3 regions of the Streptomyces sp. DG2A-72 genome follow, and region 1 is predicted to be linked to each of the others. Evidence: riboswitches for the same ligand, from Rfam matches in the RefSeq annotation. Region 1 holds a riboswitch; each other region holds the start of a gene.

Region 1 (4,280 bases):
GGTGACGGCGTGGCGCGAGCCGGACACCTTCGTGGTGGCCGCCGACGGCAGCGGGATGCTGGAAGCGGCCGGCGTGGACGTCGTCGTACTGCCGGAGTACGAGGAGCGCGCGAAGGCGCCGAACCGTCATCTGCCGGCGTGACGGACCGACCTCAACTCCCCTTCGGCCCATCAGATCCTGCGCCCCGTCGCCGTACCGGGCACGCTGCGAATGACCGGGTGTGGATCACGGCACGGAGGCGGCGATGGGGTCGGTGCGCAGACGGACGACGGCTTTGCTGATCCCGCCCCTGGTCGCGGCACTCCTCGCCTCCTGCGGGACGGCCGACGGTTCGCGCACCATGGCCCGCTCCCTCCCGTCGGACGCCGAGTTCACCCACCCCGGCGTCCTCGTCGGCAAGGCCCAGCTGGACGCCGTACGAGAGAACGTCCTGGCGGGCAGGCAGCCGTGGCTGAAGGCGTTCCTCGACATGCGGGACAGCAGATACGGGGCGTACAAGTACCGGGCCGAGCCGTACAAGACCGTGAACTGCCCGGCCGGTGCCATGGCCGGCCGGGGCTGCATCCAGGAGCGTACGGACGCCATCGCCGCCTACACCCACGCCCTGGTGTTCACGGTCACCGGCAAGCGGCAGCACGCCGTCAAGGCCCGGGAGATCATGGACGGCTGGTCGGCGAAGCTGAAGCGGCACACCGGGCAGAACGCCGGACTCCAGGCGGCCTGGGCCGGATCGACCTGGGCGCGGGCCGCCGAGATCGTGCGGCACACACCCGGCGCCGACTGGCCCGCCGACCGCGTACAGCGCTTCGAGACCATGCTCCGCACCGTCTACCTCCCCCGGGTCACCCGCCGCGTCCTGGACGTCAACGGAAACCGGGATCTCGTCTCGACCGACGCGGCCATCGGGATCGCCGTCTTCCTCGACGACCACAAGACCTTCGACCACGCCCTGCGACGCTTCCGCGACCGTGTCCCCGCCTACTTCTACCTGCGCAAGGACGGCCGCCACCCGCTCACCCCGCCCGGCTCCGGCATGGACACCCCGCAGCGACTGCGGTCGTACTGGTTCCAGCAGTCGACCTACAAGGACGGCGTCACCCAGGAGACCTGCCGTGACTTCGAGCACGTCGGCCACTCCCTCGCCGCCACCGCCCACATCGCCGAGACGGCCTGGCACCAGGGCGTCGACCTGTACGGCGAGGTCAAGGACCGGCTGAAGGCCGCCCTGTCCCTCCACGCCCGGCACCAACTGGGCGAGCCCGCACCGGCCTGGCTGTGCGGCGGCAAGGTCGCCAGGACCATGGGCCCGGACCTGGAAGTCGTACTGAATCACCTGGAAGACCGGCTTCACGTCACCGTCCCCGCCGCCCGCAGGCTCGCCGAGCGGACCCGCCCGGCCGGTACCGACGGGCTCTTCGTCGCCTGGGAGACCCTCACCCACGCGGGCAATCCCGCAGGGTGAATCAACGTGTGGTCATGGGTGTCCCGCGGATGGCGTAGACTAGTGAACACAACGACGCGGGGTGGAGCAGCTCGGTAGCTCGCTGGGCTCATAACCCAGAGGTCGCAGGTTCAAATCCTGTCCCCGCTACTCAAGACCGAAGGCCCGGATCATTGCGATCCGGGCCTTCGGTGTGTTCAGAGCATGCTGGTGATCGTTGTTACCCGAGGTGAGTGAGCCGTCCCGCTCCGGTAACAACTGACGCAACGTCAGAGCTGGTGTGACTGCTGAGTTGCTGCCGCGTCGCGGTCAACTCGCCCGATTTTCACCGGTCATGGCCCCTACGTCCTGCGCAAAAACGTTAACGATCAAGCGGAACCGCTTGGAATCCGGCCCCCGCGTCTATTAACGTTCGATAACGCAGCGCGGTTGTCCCAGCCGTCACAAGAGTCGGCTCCGTGCGCACGCGCCGAATTCCGCAAGGGAACCGGGGAACCACCACCTTGGGGTGAATCGCGCGGATGCCACCGTGGAAGCACGGCAGGTATACGCGCGTAGGAGACCTTCCTGCTCCGAACCCGTCAGCTAACCCGGTAGGCGAGAAGGAAGGAAAGGAGTACGCCTACGTGGCGTCCAACCGGCCTGCCCCAGAGGCCCCCTTCGTGCCGAGTCAGCGCGAGCCCGACACCTTTGTGTACAGCGGCTACCGCACCGACGACGAGGGCCCGCTGGAGGAGTGGAACCCCACCGAGGAGTCCATTCGTCCCGTACGCGGCCGGCACCGCGTCAGCAAGCAGCGCAACGGGGCATTCGCCCGCAGCTCCACGGTTCTCGGCGTCGGCGTCATAGCCGCCGTCGGCGCGGGCGGCATGGCCAGCGCCAACACCGGCAAGCCGCCGGTGTCCATCTCCCTGCCCGACCTGCCGTCCGTGGGCTCGATCATCTCGGACGACGCCGCCGAGGGCTCGGCGGACACCGCGACCGCGCTCAGCAGCGTCAGTGTGACCTCCACCGACAGCGAGCAGTCCGCCGCCGACGCCGGTGAGGCGCTGCGCTCCCGGATCCTGGCCCAGGCCGAGCGGCAGCAGGACCAGGTCGACAGCAAGGCCGCGCAGGCCGTGCAGGCCGCCGCGCAGAAGGAGGCCTCCGAAGCGGCCGCCAAGGCGGAGCGGGAGGCCAAGGCCAAGGCCGCCGCCGCGAAGAAGAAGGCGGAGGAGGAGGCGGCGGCCAAGGCGGAGGCCGAGCGGCTCGCCCAGCTGGCCAAGCAGTTCGCGCTGCCGACCTCCTCGTACACCATCACCTCGACCTTCGGTCAGGCCGGTTCCCTCTGGTCCTCCGGCTACCACACCGGCCTCGACTTCGCCGCCCCCACGGGCACCCTCATCAAGGCCATCCACAGCGGCACGATCACCGAGGCCGGCTGGGACGGTTCGTACGGCTACAAGACCGTCCTCACCCTCGACGACGGCACCGAGCTCTGGTACGCCCACCAGTCCTCGATCAGCGTCAGCGTCGGCCAGAAGGTCGCCACCGGCGACGTCATCGGCCGCGTCGGCGCCACCGGTAACGTCACCGGCGCCCACCTCCACCTCGAGGTCCACACAGGCGGCTCCGACAGCGGCATCGACCCGATGGCGTGGCTGCGGAGCAAGGGGTTGAACCCCTGAGGTAGCTCTGCTGCGGGGGCCGCTGTCCTGCTGCCGAGCTGCGGGCATGCGTGCCGCCTGGGGCGGCACGGGTGGGCGCAGGCGGCACCCCGTCAGTGCCGGGCTGCGCGACCCACCCCCGCCCAGCCCTCACGCCGGGCCACTCGCAACGCCGGCTAGGTCCGATACGGGTTGTACGCGGGATACGGATACTGCACGCCATTCCCATACGCCCCGTACACCGGCAAAGGCGGCGCAGCCACCCGCGCCGCATGGTCCAGCGCCGGCCCCGCAACCCCCCGCCGCTGCCACAGCTCATGCAGCAACTCCCGCTCCCGTACGACGAAGTCGGCCCCCGCCCGCCCCCGCCGCCCCCGGTGCCGCAGAAACGCCAGCGACGTCGCGTACGCCTCGTACTGCGCCACCGCCCGCCCCGCCGGCCTGCCGAAGTGACGACGGGCGTACTCCCGGGCCAGCCGCCGCGCCCGCATCGACCCGAGCACAAAGGGCGCGGCCGGCCCCAGCCAGCCCGCGGCGACATACGCGGGCAACTCGGCCCGTACGGTCCTCAGCTCCCGCTGCCGCGTCCAGATCACCAGCCAGGTCAGCAGCCCGAACGCGGGCACCATGAAGATGGCGTACACGGCGAAGAACCCGTACTCGCCGAGGCTCGACGAGCCGTTCCACATCGCGTGCATGCCCATCGCCAGCAGCAGCCCGGACAGCGGCACGAGCACGCGCCGGACATGCTGCCGGTCCGCCGAGAGCGCGGCGACACCGAAGCCGATGCCGGTGAGGACGGTGAAGAGCGGGTGGGCGAACGGCGACATGATGATGCGGACGAAGAACGTCGCCGCGGTCACGGAGGCGATGCCGCGGTCGCCGGTGAGCTGGTCGGTCCCGAAGGCCGTACCGAGGTAGAGGATGTTCTCGGTGAACGCGAAGCCGGTCGCGGTGACCCCCGCTATCACCACCCCGTCGACGATCCCGGTGAAGTCGCGTCGCCGGAAGAGGAAGACGAGCAGTACGGCCGCCGCCTTGGCCGACTCCTCCACGATCGGCGCTATCACGGTCGCCCCTATGGTGTCCGCGCTGGACGGATCCGCGGTGGCCGTCGCGATCCATCTGGTCGCGAAGCTGTTGGCGACGATCGCTATCAGCGCCGCCGCGCAGGCGCCCCAGGCGAAGGCGA
Region 2 (4,280 bases), 4.4 Mb from region 1:
CGCCCCGTCAGGGCCGGGGTCGCCGACGCCCTCGGTGAAGCTGTCCCCCACCGCCACGTACGACCCGATCACTGATCTGATGTCATTCTTCGAATCGTCTGCCACGTCGGCCCATGATTCACCTTCGGATGTGAGCTACGCGACCGTAGGAAGGGGTTGACGGACGGTGAGATAAGCCACTCCTAAAGTGTTCGCCAACTCAGGAATATGCTCAGCCGTCAGCCTTGATCTTCTTCATGGTGAGATGTGATTCGAGGCGCAGCACGGCAGGCAGGTCGCCGAGTTTGTCGGTGACGAAGGCTTCGTAGGCGGCCTGGTCGGCGTGGTCGGCGACGGCCACGGTGGACTCGAACTCCTCGAACATCTTGCGGTCCCGGGCGTAGGTCTCGATGTCGATGAGCACTTCCAGCCCGCGCCTCAGCGCCTCGGGGTCGATGTCCGCGGCGCTCATCTACGGCGGATCGTTCGAGTTCCTGCTGATCGGCCTGGCCACCGCGGCCGCTCCCCTGGCGTCCATCGCCACGACGGCCTTCATGGTGAACGTCCGGCACGTCTTCTACGCGCTCTCCTCCCCCTGCACCGCGTACGGCACCTTCGCACTCAGCGACGAGACGTACGCCCTGACCGCCGGGGAGGAGGCCCGGTCCTGGGCCGGCCGGCGCATCCTGTGGCTGCAGTTCCTCATGCACCTGTACTGGGCCGGAAGCGCAACCGCCCGAGCCCTGCTCGGCTCCCTCTTCCCGGAGGGGGTCACCGGCCTGGACTTCGCTCTGACCACCCTGTTCACCGTGCTCGCCCTCGATGCTCTCCGGGAGCTGCGCGACGACCTGCCCACGCCGGCGCTCGCCCTCCTCAGCGCCGTGGCCGCGCGGCTCCTCTTCCCGGGCCAACTGCTCCTCGCCGCCTTCGCCCTGTTCACCGCAGAACTGCCGGCCCGCCGCTGCACGACCGGCAAGAGGGCACGCCATGCCTGACACCCCCTACGCCATAGCCGCCGTCCTCGTCACCGCCGCCGTCACCCGAGCCCTGCGCACCCTCCCCTTCGCCGCCCTCGCCCCGCTGCGCGCCAGTACGACCGTCCAGTACCTCAGCGCCCGTATGCCCGCCGGCGTCATGGTGATCCTGGTCGTCCACTGCCTGCGCGAGGTGCCCCTCACCGACACGCGCGCGATCCCCCCGTCGGCAGCCCTGGCCGTCACCGTCGGCCTGCACCAGTGGTGTCGCAACGCCCTGCTGAGCATCCTCGGCGGCACCGCTGTCCAGTGGTCCTGGCCAGTACGGTCTTCGCGCACTGAGGGGGTCCGCACAGCCAACACCGAAGGCCGGACCCGGGGATCGGGGTCCGGCCTTCGGTGGCGTGGGGGACGCTTCAGGCGCCGGGTGTCAGCTGACGGAGACACCCTTCGAGCGGAGGTAGGCGACGGGGTCGACGTCCGAGCCGTAGTCCGGGGTGGTGCGGATCTCGAAGTGCAGGTGCGGGCCGGTCACGTTGCCGGTCGCGCCGGAGAGGCCTATCTGCTGGCCCTCGGTCACGGTCTGTCCGTTGGAGACGGAGAGCGAGGACAGGTGGGCGTACTGCGCGTAGTAGCCGTCGGCCAGCTTGACAACGACCTGGTTGCCGTACGCGCCGCCCCAGCCCGCGGAGACGACCGTGCCCGCACCCACGGACTTGAGCGAGGTGCCGGTCGGGACGACGAAGTCGACGCCGGTGTGGTAGCCACTGGACCACATGCTGCCCGACATGCGGTACGGGGTACCGACCCTGGCACCGGCCACAGGGAGGGTGAAGCCGCCGGCCGTACTCGTGGTGTCGGAGGACTGGGTGGTCGCCGTGTTCGAGGACGACTTCGACGAACCCGAAGCAGACGAACCAGATGAATCAGAAGACCCGGACGACTTCTTCGAAGAAGAGGATGAAGGAGACGAATCCGACGAAGAGGACGACGGCTTGGAAGAACCGGTCGCGGCCTTCTTGCCGATCGAGAGCTTCAGGCCGGGGTGGATCATCGACGGGTCCGAGCCGACGGCCTCACGGTTGTCCGCGTAGAGCTTCTGCCAGCCACCGCTGACATTCTGCTCGTCGGCGATCTTCGAAAGGTAGTCACCGGCCCGCACCGAATAGGTCCGCACACCCGAACTCTTCGCGGCGGCGGTCTTCTCGGCGGCCTTCTTTTCGGTCTTCGGAACCGACTGAACGGCCTTTTCCGAAACCGACTTGGCGGGAGCGGCATGCGCTCCGGTGGCCCCCAGGAGCGGCAGGGCGAGCGCGGCGCCACCGGTTCCGGCGACGACGATCGAGCGGGTGAAGCGCTGGCTCTTGGGACGGCGGTGCTTACCCTTCGCGGGCATGGCGAATTCCTCTCCGGCGCCTACGAGGTGAGCTGTCGGGTGCGGACTGGAGATGTCCGGCCGCGCGGTGGCGGCTTAACCCCTAGCCGTTCCGGAGACCGGAACAGGCGGTTGTACCTGTGGGTCCCCCGCTCCTGCCGTTCACGGGTGAGTTGAGCGGTCTCCGGGCGGCGGCAGGATTGGGCGTCCGTCCGGATTGGTGGCGAACGTAAGCGACCAAGACGCAAAGGGACAAGCAAGAGGTTCCATGGCTGTGCGTTTCTCTTGATCCCTTGTGAGAAAACCCAGTCACCCTCCGTGAATTCCACCCCCGCCGACGGATTCAATCCCCTGGAAAAACACGTGAATTACGTGAACATGGCGGACAACGCTCGGTCACGAATATGACGCTGCTCACGCAGCTCCCCCCAGGAGGCTTTATCCCAGAGCGAGTTGGAATGAAGATCCTAATTCGGACAGATCGCTCAGATGCGACGCAGCCGGAGAACTGCCGCATCGAGGTCACCGCGTAGCCCTGTGCGCAATCCGTGATGCAGCAGGACCGCACCCCGGTGAACTTCGCCCGTTTCGCGGCATTCATACGACGCTGTCGGGTCGAGGCCGCGCAGTCGCAGCGCCGGAACGGGCTCGCCGTAACGCTGCGCCTCGAGCCAGGCGAGGACGACGGTCTCGTCGCCGAGCACGTACTGCACCGCACTCAGCCCGCCCTGCGGGGGCCGCAGCCGATACAGGTCGCCGCGCTGCACCAGGGGCCGGATCTCCTTGTACAGACCCACCCACTTCCGGGCCTCGGCCAGCTCGTCGTCCGTCCACTCGGTGAGGTCACCGCCGACCCCGAGCACCCCGGCCATGGCGCTCACGAACCGGAAGCGCAGCGAGCTGACCCGGCCGTTGAGCTGGACGTTGGGGCTGTCGGTGACCCACGCGGCCATGACCCGTGCCGGGTGGATCTGGCTGAAGCCGTGCTGGATGGCGAGCCGGTCGAGCGGGTCGGTGTTGTCCGAGGTCCACACCTGATCCGTACGGCTCATGACCCCGAGGTCGATCCGGCCGCCGCCGCCCGAGCAGGACTCGAAGGCGACTCCGGGGTGCGCGTCCCGCAGCCGGTCCAACAGCCCGTACAGCGCACGCACATGGTCGACCCACAACCGCTGCGGATACGCCTCTCCCGGCCAGCCCGCATCGGTGAAGCAGCGATTGAAGTCCCACTTCACATAGTCGATCGGGGCGCTGGAGAGGAGCGTGTCGAGCTGCTCCCAGAGGTACTCCTGAACGTCGTCGCGGGCGAGGTTCAGTACGAGCTGATTGCGGAATTCCGTCCGCTTGCGCCCGGTTTGGTGCTGCACCCATTCGGGGTGGGCGCGATACAGGTCGCTGTCCGGATTGACCATTTCGGGCTCGACCCAGATACCGAACTGCATACCGAGGCCGTGCACGTGGTCCGCGAGCGGCTTGAGCCCGCCGGGGAAGCGGTCGGGGTTGGGTGTCCAGTCGCCGAGCCCGGCCCGGTCGCTGGTCCGTGCCCCGAACCAGCCGTCGTCGACCACGAACAGCTCCACGCCCATGTCCGCGGCCCGCCGCGCCAGCGCCCGCTGCTGCTCCTCGGAGATCTCGAACTCGGTGGCCTCCCAGGAGTTGAAGAGCACCGGCCGGTCCTCGCCCGCGTCCGGAATGACATACGTCCGCTGGTACGCGTGCCAAGCGCGGCTCGCCCCGCCGTAGCCGCCGTCGCTCCACAGTCCGGCGAAGACGGGCGTCGTGAACGACTCGCCCGCCGCCAGTCGCAGCAGGCCCGAGTCGTCGTGTCCGGCGCCGCCGGTGATCTGCACGCGCGCGTCGGCGAGTTGGGCCACGGCGATCCGCCAGGACCCGGACCAGCCGAGCGCGCAGCCGTAGACCTCGCCGCGCTCCTCGGTCGCATCAGTGTCCAG
Region 3 (4,280 bases), 3.2 Mb from region 1:
TCGAGGAAGAGGTCCCCGCGCGCGCGTTGATGGCCGCCTACCGCCTGCCGCACGACGGCACGCGCGCGTGCGACGCGGCCGACCTCGCGCTCACCGTCCTCGGCGGCGGTGAGTCCTCCCGCCTCTACAACCGGCTCGTACGACGCGACCGTACGGCCGTCGCCGCCGGATTCGGCCTGCTGCGGCTGGCCGGCGCGCCCTCCCTGGGGTGGCTGGACGTGAAGACGTCCGGTGACGTCGAGGTGCCGGTCATCGAGGCCGCCATCGACGAGGAGCTCGCCCGGTTCGCCGCGGAGGGCCCCACGGCCGAGGAAATGGAGCGTGCCCAGGCCCAGTTGGAGCGCGAGTGGCTGGACCGGCTCGGCACGGTCGCGGGCCGCGCCGACGAACTGTGCCGGTACGCCGTCCTGTTCGGCGACCCGCAGCTCGCCCTCACCGCCGTCGGGCGGGTGCTCGAGGTGACCGCCGAAGAGGTCCAGGAGGTTGCCAAGGCGCGCCTGCGGCCCGACAACCGCGCGGTGCTCGTGTACGAGCCGACCGTCCCCACGGAGACCGTCGAGGAACCCACCGAAGACCTGGAGTCCGCGGCGACCGTGGAAGCCACCGACGAGAACGAGGAGGCGGCCAAGTGACCGAGCTCGCCGCTATGGAATTCCACCCCGAGCCCCGGGCCGGCGAGGCCAGGCCGTGGGCGTTTCCGGCCCCCACGCGCGGGACCCTCGACAACGGCGTCACGGTCCTGCGCTGCCACCGCCCCGGCCAGCAGGTCGTCGCCGTGGAGGTGCTCCTGGACGCACCGCTGGAGGCCGAACCGGCCGGCCTCGACGGTGTCGCCACGATCATGGCGCGGGCCTTCTCCGAGGGCACCGACAAGTACTCCGCAGAGGAGTTCGCCGCCGAGCTGGAGCGCTGCGGAGCCACCCTCGACTCGCACGCCGACCACCCCGGCGTCCGGCTCAGCCTGGAGGTCCCGGCCTCGCGGCTGTCCAAGGCGCTCGGCCTGCTCGCCGACGCCCTCAGGGCGCCCGCCTTCGCGGACAGCGAGGTCGAACGGCTCGTCCGCAACCGCCTCGACGAGATCCCGCACGAGCTGGCCAACCCCTCCCGCCGGGCCGCCAAGGAGCTGTCCAAGGAGCTGTTCCCGGCGGACTCGCGCATGTCGCGTCCGCGCCAGGGCACCGAGGACACGGTCGAGAACATCGACTCCGCGGCCGTCCGTGCCTTCTACGAGAAGCACGTGCGTCCCGCCACGGCCACCGCCGTGGTCGTCGGCGACCTCACCGGCATCGACCTGGACGCGCTGCTCGGCGAGACGATCGGCGCCTGGACCGGCTCACCCGCGCAGCCGCGCCCGGTGCCGCCGGTGAGCGCCGACGACACCGGCCGCGTCGTCATCGTGGACCGCCCCGGTGCCGTCCAGACGCAGCTGCTCATCGGCCGCGTCGGTGTCGACCGGCACGACCGCGTGTGGCCCGCCCAGGTGCTCGGCACGTACTGCCTCGGCGGCACCCTCACCTCGCGGCTGGACCGCGTCCTGCGCGAGGAGAAGGGCTACACCTACGGAGTGCGGGCGTTCGGGCAGGTCCTCAGGTCCGCCCCGGACGGCTCGGGCGCCGGGATGCTCGCCATCAGCGGCTCCGTCGACACCCCGAACACCGGTCCCGCCCTGCAGGACCTGTGGACGGTGCTGCGGACACTCGCCGCCGACGGGCTCACCGACGCCGAGCGCGATGTCGCCGTGCAGAACCTGGTCGGTGTGGCGCCGCTGAAGTACGAGACCGCCGCGGCCGTCGCCAGCACGCTGGCCGACCAGGTGGAGCAGTACCTGCCGGACGACTACCAGGCCACGCTGTACCAGGAGCTCGCCGCGACCGGCACCGTCGAGGCCACCGCGGCTGCCGTACGCGCCTTCCCGGTGGACCGTCTGGTGACGGTGCTCGTGGGCGACGCGGCGCAGATCAAGGAGCCGGTGGAGGCCCTCGGCATCGGTCAAGTCACCGTCGTGTCCGCCGAGTAGGGCCGCGGAGAGGCGAACCCTCGGGTTACGCGCGCGGGGAGCCCCGGTGACGGAAGCGTCACCGGGGCTCCCTTATGTCCGAATTACGGGAGAGGTTGCCTGTCTGGCCTGTGGCATGCGCTACAAAAGCCGTGATCCGTTTGGGGATTGAAAGATGTCCCGTTTAGCGTCTTCCGGGCTGTCCGTCAGGCACTGCGCCGCACCCGCGGCACCGGACAGTCATCGCCGAGTCCCCAGACGGCGCGAGCCAGGGGAGCCGGGGACCCACATGTGCAGTCCCTGGGGTGAATCGGACGCCCGCGCGTGCCGCGAGGGGGTCCGTAGGAGACCTTCCTGCTCCGAACCCGTCAGCTAACCCGGTAGGCGAGAAGGAAGGAAAGGACCAGCCACTACATGGCGTTCACCCGCGCCACCGGGAAGCACCGCCGTCCCAGCCGTATCCAGCGCACCACCGCTCGCGCGGCGGGCGTCGCGGCCCTCACCACCACCGGCGTCATCGGCACCCTGGCCGCCCCCGCACTCGCCGCCGAGCCGGCGGCCGAGACGACCGGCCTGATCCCGGTCCTCAGCAGCGCCGCCGCCGACCAGATCGCAGAGCAGGCCGCCGCCCAGCAGCAGGCCGCCGAAGAAGCCGCCGCCGCGAAGAAGGCCGCCGAGGCCAAGAAGAAGGCCGCGGCGGAGCGGGCGCAGAAGGCCCGCGAGGCCAAGGAGCGCGCCGCTCGCGAGGCCGAGCGCAAGCGCCTCAACAGCTACGTCCTGCCGATCACCGGCTCGTACGTCTCCACCGGCTATGGCGCCGGCGGCTCCCTGTGGTCCTCCGGCAGCCACACCGGCGTCGACTTCCACGCCGCCAGCGGCACCTCCGTCCACGCGGTCGGCCGCGGCACCGTCGTCGAGGCGGGCTGGGAGGGCTCGTACGGCAACCAGGTCGTGATCAAGATGAACGACGGCACGTACACCCAGTACGGCCACCTGTCGTCCATCGGCGTCTCGGTGGGCCAGAGCGTCACCCCGGGCCAGCAGATAGGCCTCTCCGGCGCGACCGGCAACGTCACCGGGGCGCATCTGCACTTCGAGGCCCGTACGACCGCGGAGTACGGCTCCGACATCGACCCCGTCGCCTACCTGCGCTCGCACGGCGTGAACGTCTGACGACAGACGTCTGAGCCCCCAGGCTCCGCCTCCCCAGGCCCCGGCTCCCCGAGCCGGGGCTTTCGGCCTTTCATACCCCCGGCTGTCCAAAAAATATCCATGGATTCCGGTCCGCCATCGGAAATTCCGGCTCATTGCCATAGAGTCACTGAACACGCGTCAATCGTCGACGTTTCACGGGGATTAAAGCGGAGGTCGGTCATGCGTATTCCGGCGCACTCGGTATGCACGGCGATCCGGGACGACATCGTCGCCGGTGTCTACGAGCGCGGCAGCCGGCTCACCGAGGAACTCCTGGCGCGCCGCTACGGCGTCTCGCGCGTCCCCGTCCGTGAGGCCCTGCGCACGCTGGAGGCCGAGGGATTCGTGGTGACCCGGCGGCACGCGGGCGCGTGCGTCGCGGAACCGACCGAGCAGGAGGCCGCGGACCTGCTGGAGATGCGCATGCTCCTGGAGCCGCTCGGCGCCTCCCGGGCCGCCCAGCGGCGCACCGAGGCGCATCTGAAGGTGCTGCGCGGCCTGGTCAGGCTGGGTCAGGAGCGGGCCAGGAGGGGCAACAGCGAGGATCTGCGCTCCCTGGGCGGCTGGTTCCACGAGACGCTCGCCCAGGCCTCCGGCAGCCCCGCGCTGACCTCGATGCTGACCCAGCTGCGGCACAAGATCGCCTGGATGTACGCCGTGGAGGCGCCGGCCAACCCCGTGGAGTCCTGGGCGGAGCACGGCGCGATCGTCGACGCGGTGGCGCGCGGTGACGGCGAGCGCGCGCGGGCGGTCACGGCGCAGCACACGGAGCGCTCGACGGTCGTGCACCGGCTGCGATTCGCCGTCCCGGGAGAGCGCACGGAGCGTGTGAGGAACTCGCAACATGCCGTAAACATGACGAGCCTGCGGCATTAACACAAGAGCCGTATACAAAGAGGGCCTAATTCGCGGGGGATTATTTCTGCTGCCCGCGATCGGAAAATGCGAAGGGCTCGCCCGGAAATTCGGACGAGCCCTTCAATTCTGCTACTCAGACGGTCTCGGGAAGCTCCTCGAGCCCCTCGGCGACCAGCTTCGCCAGCCGGTCGAGGGCGATGTCCGCGCCCTCGGCGTCGGAGGCGAGCACGAT

The links. Region 1 has a riboswitch for cyclic di-AMP ahead of QQY66_RS22590 (M23 family metallopeptidase). Riboswitches for the same ligand answer to the same signal wherever they lie in the genome.
Positions count from the first base shown of each region.
Region 2: another riboswitch for cyclic di-AMP. It lies ahead of QQY66_RS43515 (LysM peptidoglycan-binding domain-containing M23 family metallopeptidase); the one in region 1 lies ahead of QQY66_RS22590 (M23 family metallopeptidase).
Region 3: another riboswitch for cyclic di-AMP. It lies ahead of QQY66_RS37785 (M23 family metallopeptidase); the one in region 1 lies ahead of QQY66_RS22590 (M23 family metallopeptidase).

Region 1 is NZ_JASTLC010000001.1:4,776,878-4,781,157, reverse strand. Features, by position in the region: gene QQY66_RS22605 (dihydrofolate reductase family protein) at 1-142, shown strand, start outside; gene QQY66_RS22600 (alginate lyase family protein) at 342-1,463, shown strand; tRNA gene QQY66_RS22595 (tRNA-Met) at 1,519-1,592, shown strand; cyclic di-AMP (ydaO/yuaA leader) riboswitch at 1,900-2,057, shown strand; gene QQY66_RS22590 (M23 family metallopeptidase) at 2,069-3,109, shown strand; gene QQY66_RS22585 (PrsW family intramembrane metalloprotease) at 3,265-4,280, opposite strand, start outside.
Region 2 is NZ_JASTLC010000001.1:9,169,541-9,173,820, reverse strand. Features, by position in the region: gene QQY66_RS43535 (SGNH/GDSL hydrolase family protein) at 1-72, opposite strand, end outside; gene QQY66_RS43530 (hypothetical protein) at 212-451, opposite strand; gene QQY66_RS43525 (AzlC family ABC transporter permease) at 435-974, shown strand; partial or broken gene QQY66_RS43520 (branched-chain amino acid transporter permease) at 967-1,295, shown strand; gene QQY66_RS43515 (LysM peptidoglycan-binding domain-containing M23 family metallopeptidase) at 1,384-2,349, opposite strand; cyclic di-AMP (ydaO/yuaA leader) riboswitch at 2,354-2,518, opposite strand; gene QQY66_RS43510 (alpha-galactosidase) at 2,814-4,280, opposite strand, start outside.
Region 3 is NZ_JASTLC010000001.1:7,952,268-7,956,547, forward strand. Features, by position in the region: gene QQY66_RS37775 (pitrilysin family protein) at 1-632, shown strand, start outside; gene QQY66_RS37780 (pitrilysin family protein) at 629-2,017, shown strand; cyclic di-AMP (ydaO/yuaA leader) riboswitch at 2,231-2,397, shown strand; gene QQY66_RS37785 (M23 family metallopeptidase) at 2,411-3,169, shown strand; gene QQY66_RS37790 (GntR family transcriptional regulator) at 3,371-4,066, shown strand; gene QQY66_RS37795 (HPr family phosphocarrier protein) at 4,182-4,280, opposite strand, start outside.